2 linked regions of the Alkaliphilus metalliredigens QYMF genome follow. The main gene of each other region encodes a partner of the protein of the gene in region 2 in a complex. Links are inferred from orthologs where the notes say so. Each region holds a gene or a part of one and is shown on either strand. Other genes may lie near its edges.

Region 1 (3,259 bases), 1.5 Mb from region 2 along the record:
CGCCTCTCTTAATATACTCTTTCTCCAAGGCATGTTCCACTGTTGCATCAATAATATCATCGGTTGATTGAAATTCATCTACTAATAGACAATAAGCACCCCAAGTTAAACTCAGCTTTCTCATCACACGCTCACTGGTTGTGGCTGCAATAATTGGTGCCTGAGGTTTAAATCGAGAGACCATCCTTGCGGTATGTCCTGAGGACGTAGCTATTAAAATTGCAGATGCCTGTAAGTCACTTGCTGTACTGCAGGTAGCATGACTAATTGCATCGGTGATTGTCAATTCCCGTTCTTGGGCCTTTTTGTTCAATAGGCTACGGTAATCAATGGCCCCTTCAGTTCTTAATGCGATTCTCGCCATTGTTTTCACAGATTCTATCGGATATTTTCCTGCTGCGGTTTCCCCCGAAAGCATGATTGCATCGGTTCCATCAAATATTGCATTGGCCACATCCGTTACCTCTGCACGAGTGGGTCTAGGATTACGCATCATAGAATCCAACATCTGAGTAGCTGTGATCACTGGTTTTCCAACCTTGTTACATTTTAGAATCATTTCTTTTTGAGCTAGGGGAACATCTTCTGTTGGTATTTCTACACCTAAATCTCCTCGAGCTACCATAATCCCATCTGAGACTTCTATGATTTCATCTAAATTATCCATTCCTTCTTGATTCTCTATTTTAGAGATAATTTGAATATGATCTGCATTATTTTCCTCTAATATCCTTTTGATAGCCAATACATCAGATGCTTTTCTGACGAAGGAAGCCGCAATAAAATCAATATCCATCTGGATTCCAAATACAATATCACCTTCATCTTTTTCTGTAATGGCAGGTAAATTAATTTGTACCCCTGGAACATTGACTCCTTTGTGATTTTTCACGATTCCTGCATTTTCAACGATGCATTCAACATCTGTTCCTTGGATGATTTTTTGCACCCTAAGTCCCACTAGTCCATCATCAATCAATATTTCATCTCCAGGCTTAACATCTCTAGCCAACCCTTCATAGCTAACACTACACATATTTTGATCCCCTACGACATCACGTGTGGTCACAGTGAATACCTGCCCTTCCGCTAGCAGGACCTCTGGATCTTTAAACTTTCCTGTGCGAATTTCTGGTCCCTTAGTATCTAGTAAAATTGCTACAGATTGTTCAAGCTCTCGTCTCACTTCTTTAATCATTTTAATTCGCTCACCATGCTCTTCATGGTTTCCATGGGAAAAGTTTAACCTAGCTACGTTTAAACCCTGCTTTACTAACTCAGTGAACACTTCCTTAGATTCACTGGCTGGCCCTATTGTACAGACAATTTTTGTTTTTTTCATATTCATCTCTCCTTCATTATATCGATAGTATTTTTGCAAGCTCAAAGGTTTCTTGATCAAATTTATTTTCTATATTTAAAGCTTCCTCAATATCCATGTCGAAAATTTGATTTCCTTTAATACCAACAGCACGGTTGCCTTTTTCCTCTATTAATAGATCCACAGCCCTGGCACCCATTTTGCTGGCTAAAATTCGATCAAAGGCAGTAGGACTTCCACCCCTTTGAATATGTCCAAACACAGTAGATCTTGTTTCAATTCCTGTCTTTTCTTCAATGATTTTGCCTAAATCAATGGCCCCCCCAACACCTTCTGCCAATACAATTAAACTATGTAATTTACCTCTGTTTTTGCCCTGTAATAGTTTTCGACATATTTCATCAATGTCCAAGCCTACTTCAGGAATAATAATACTTTCAGCACCCCCTGCTAAACCAGTATATAGGGCAATATCACCACAATGTCTTCCCATTACTTCAATGATGTTTGCTCTTCCATGGGAGGTAGAGGTGTCTCTGATTTTACTGATGGCATCTAATACTGTATTCATTGCGGTATCAAAACCTATTGTATAATCACTATATCCCAGATCATTATCAATGGTCCCTGGTACTGCCACCGTAGGGATCCCTAGTTCACTCAGTTTTTTTGCCCCTTGAAAGGAACCATCCCCACCGATGACCACAACCCCATCTATCTTCAATACCTTCAACACATTTAATGCCTTTTTTCTTCCTTCTTCAGTTCTAAATTCTTCACATCGAGCTGTTCTTAGAATCGTTCCCCCCCGATGAATAATATCGGCTACTGAAGAAAGGTTCATTTCTTCAATTTTAGCATTGATAAGTCCGCTATAGCCCTGTTTAATGCCCATTATCTTACAGCCATTATAAATACCACTTCTGACCACAGCACGTATGGCAGCATTCATTCCTGGAGAATCTCCCCCACTTGTTAATACACCAATTGTTTTCATTTCTATACCTCCATTCTATCCTATAGGGACTTTGTTTGTCCCGCGTAGTTTAATTAGTCCCTATTTCTATGTATATAAAAAAAGAAAAAGTAATTTATAATCCGTGGTTCATTAAAATATGATGTGCTTCTTCAACTTCCGCTCTAGGTACTAATATTTCACAGGTACCTTCTTCATTGCTTTTACTAATAGGTTTAATTTTAACTAAGAAGCCTTCTTCTGTTAATATTTTTTGCATTTTTTCTGCATCCCTTTTGGTATTAGCCATATACACGACTGTCCACATTATTCAGGCCTCCTTTTATCTCTAATTAAGTCTCATATTACTTCAGTATACCCTAAACTGAATCTACTATTGTATCTCTTTTTAATTTTCTATTTTATACTATATTTTACTTTCTAAATCATTTTTCATTTTGGTGTTTACAATTTTGAATATATTACATATTATAACACACACGCCTTTTTATTTGCCACAAAATATTCAAATGGAGGGATGATTTTAAAAAATATTGTCATTAAGTTGATGGATGAACGGGGGGTGATTATAAGAAAAGGTAGGCATCCTTAAGGATCCAAATATTAAAGATGCCAGTGTTCATACCTTCTTAGGCAATCTGATTGCCGGTATTGCGGCTGCAGCCTCAGTCCTTATTGCCCATTCAAAGTTTAGTTAACTAACCTTAACGCAATCTTCTCCAAAGACAGTTTTTAATTTCTGTAATAGATCTTCATCTAGTGTAATCCAGAGACTTTGATCAGCCTTAAAGGCTTTTTTCTGATCTTCAATATAGACAAATACTGGCACCTTTCCTCTATGCAGGCGAAGGGTCGGCTTTATTTCTTCTATTTTACCAAGCTGATCCTCATTTTCCACTTTAATGTATAGTTTTTGTTCTGCCTCTTCTTCTTTAACCAATGGTCGTACCCGTTGAACCAGA
Region 2 (3,214 bases):
GAGGTGATTCTACATTTATATCATAGCCAAGTATATGAACTTCTTCATTATGATGGACTGTACTGAGTTCTATACCAGGGATAAAATAGAAATCATGATATTTTCTACTTTGCAACTGAGCTTCTTCTAAACCATTGATGGAATCATGATCTGTGATAGCGATTCCATTTAAGCCTTTAGCCACTGCATAATCAATTAGTTGACTTGGTGATAAATTCCCATCAGAAGCTGTTGTATGGGTATGCATATCGATATATTTCATCGGGTAACTCCCCCTTTTGGTATTCTAAATAGATGATTAAAGATGATATACGTAATTTACATTTTTTATCATTGGAACGGGCTAATAGCATGATTCCTGAATGTAACCATAACATGTATATTACTTGTTAAAAGGCAAAGTTGTTCATCTCCAATAAATATATAATAGTACATACAAAAAGTCTGCTCAAGCAGACTTTTTTATATACATTGTTTTTATGTTATCTAGGTTCAACTATGAATTTAATGGCAGTTCTTTCTTCACCATCTATTTCTATATCAGTGAAAGCGGGTATACAAATCAAATCTAATCCACTGGGCGCTACAAATCCTCTTGCTATTGCAACTGCTTTTACGGATTGGTTGATTGCGCCAGCACCGATGGCTTGAATTTCAGCAGTTCCACGTTCTCTTAAAACACCGGCTAATGCTCCTGCTACAGAATTTGGGTTTGATTTTGCTGATACTCTTAGTACTTCCATGATTTTAATGCCCCCTTAGTAAATTGTTTGATATAATAAATAAATTTTACTATATAACATTCTACCTATCATTGAAAAAACCTGCATACTTTATTAAGTTTTCTACTATTTCTTTTAGTAAAATTACATTATTTAGGTAAAGGATAATATCTGTAAGTTTTATTACTGATTATATTGAGTAGATGTGATGAAAAATAGTTGCTAAATAAAAAAAACTGCCTAGGCAGTTTTTTTATTTAGCATATTCAATAGCTCTGGTTTCCCGAATCACATTCACTTTAATTTGTCCTGGATATTCAAGATCAGCTTCTATTTTTTTAGTAATCTCTCTTGCAAACATGTAAATTTCATCATCATTATATACTTCAGGTTTAACAATGATTCTTATTTCACGTCCAGCTTGTATTGCAAAAGACTTTTCAACACCATCATAATTATTAGCAATATCTTCTAGTTTTTCGAGTCTTTTAATATATGACTCTAATGTTTCACGTCGTGCACCTGGACGGGCAGCAGAAATAGCATCTGCAGCAGTGACTAAGATCGCTTCAATGGTTTCAGGTTCAAAGTCTCCATGATGAGTAGACATCGCATGAATCACATCTTTAGTTTCTTTATATTTTCTTAATAGTTCCATACCAATCTCAATATGGGTACCTTCCACTTCGTGGTCAACAGCTTTTCCAATATCATGAAGTAGTCCAGCTCTTTTAGCAAGCTTAGGGTCTGCCCCTAATTCAGTAGCCATTAGTCCAGCTAAATGTGAGACCTCAATAGCATGCTTTAATACATTTTGTCCATAACTTGTCCGGTATTTCAAACGACCAAGTAATCTTATTAGTTCGGGATGTAACCCGTGAACGCCAGTATCAAACGTCGCTTGTTCGCCTTCTTCTTTGAGAATGTTTTCTACCTCTTTTTTTGCTTTTTCAACCATTTCTTCAATTCTTGCAGGATGAATTCGACCATCTGCAATCAACTTTTCTAATGCGATTCGCGCCACTTCACGTCTGATCGGATCAAATCCTGATAAAATAACTGCTTCCGGTGTATCATCAATGATTAAGTCAATCCCTGTTAACGTCTCAAGGGTACGAATATTTCTACCTTCTCTTCCTATAATACGACCTTTCATCTCATCATTAGGAAGTTGTACTACAGTGACAGTTGTTTCAGCAACATGGTCAGCAGCACATTTTTGGATGGCAAGGGTAATAATTTCTCTGGCTTTTTTGTCAGCATCATCTTTAGCCTTAGTTTCAATATCCTTTACCATCATGGCAGCCTCATATTTAACTTCTTTCTCAACATCACTTAATAGAAGTTCTCTTGCTTGTTGAGAAGTTAAACCTGAAAGTTCCTCAAGCTTTTGAACTTCTTTGTTATACAATAGTTTAATTTCTTCTTCTTTTGTCTCTAAATCCCTTAACTTGCGTGATAGTCTATCATCTTTTTGTTCTAAAGTTTCAGATTTTTTATCTAAACTTTCTTCTTTTTGCATTAATCGTCTTTCTACACGTTGTAGTTCATTACGCCTCTCTCTACTTTCTCGTTCAAACTCATTGCGAAGCTTGTGAATCTCTTCCTTTGCTTCTAACAGTACTTCTTTTTTCGTCGTTTCTGCATTTTTATCTGCGTCATCTTTAATTTTTTTTGCCAATTCTTCAGCACTGTTAATTTTTCCCTCCGCAATATTCTTGCGAATAAAATAGCCGATAAGGCATCCTACTACAGCTGCAGCTAGAAATAAAATAGCATCTAAGATATTAATACGTGGACACCTCCTTTATTAAGTTTTCAAGTAAATTTTACACACGTTTTTTAATTTCTTTTTTTACATTTCCTTTATTTAGATACACCATGAATTGACTTTATTTTATATCTTTTTCTATTTTGTGTCAAGTTGGATTCTTACCTATGGGAAATGTAAAAAAGAACTTCATTATCATAATGAAGTTCCTTTGATTATACTTCTTTTTCAGCTACCTCTTTTTGTGGGGATTGGACAACCACAGGTCTACTCACCAGTGGAAGATTATGATGTTCTCTAATTTTATTTTCAACCTCTAAAAATATATCGGGGTTTTCCTTTAAGAACTGTTTGGAATTTTCACGACCTTGGCCTAGTCTGTGATCTCCATAGCTATACCATGCACCAGCTTTTTTGATTATTTCTAAGTTACTTGCCACATCTAAGACATCACCTGTCTTGGAAATACCTTCACCATACATAATATCAAATTCTGCTTGTTTAAAAGGAGGTGCAATTTTATTTTTAACAACTTTAACTCTGGTTCTATTTCCAATGATATCATTTCCCTGTTTAATAACGTCGATCCTTCTAACATCTAGTCGAACTGAAGCGTAGAACTTTAATGCACGTCCCCCCGTTGTGGTTTCTGGATTTCCAAACATGACACCAATTTTCTCTCTTAGTTGGTTAATGAATATTGCGGTTGTATTTGATTTGT

Evidence for each region.
Region 1: rny (region 2) and pfkA share a complex: the UniProt entries of both Bacillus subtilis proteins name them as parts of the possible RNA degradosome complex. The link is inferred for Alkaliphilus metalliredigens QYMF from one-to-one orthologs.

The regions. Positions count from the first base shown.
Region 1 is NC_009633.1:4,156,671-4,159,929, forward strand. Bases 339-3,259 are described here. They hold pfkA (6-phosphofructokinase), read right to left. Parts: upstream 2,319-3,259; coding sequence 1,359-2,318; downstream 339-1,358. Other genes in these bases: pyk (pyruvate kinase), read right to left, coding at 339-1,342; AMET_RS19975 (hypothetical protein), read right to left, coding at 2,413-2,604; AMET_RS19980 (DNA polymerase III subunit alpha), read right to left, coding at 2,992-3,259. In the rest of the region: more of pyk, read right to left, coding at 1-338. UniProt on the Bacillus subtilis protein: Catalyzes the phosphorylation of D-fructose 6-phosphate to fructose 1,6-bisphosphate by ATP, the first committing step of glycolysis.
Region 2 is NC_009633.1:2,670,743-2,673,956, forward strand. The notes cover bases 246-3,121. They hold rny (ribonuclease Y), read right to left. Parts: upstream 2,515-3,121; coding sequence 976-2,514; downstream 246-975. Other genes in these bases: AMET_RS13095 (PHP domain-containing protein), read right to left, coding at 246-262; AMET_RS13100 (stage V sporulation protein S), read right to left, coding at 483-743; recA (recombinase RecA), read right to left, coding at 2,709-3,121. Also shown: more of AMET_RS13095, read right to left, coding at 1-245; more of recA, read right to left, coding at 3,122-3,214. UniProt on the Bacillus subtilis protein: Endoribonuclease that initiates mRNA decay. Initiates the decay of all SAM-dependent riboswitches, such as yitJ riboswitch. Involved in processing of the gapA operon mRNA, it cleaves between cggR and gapA.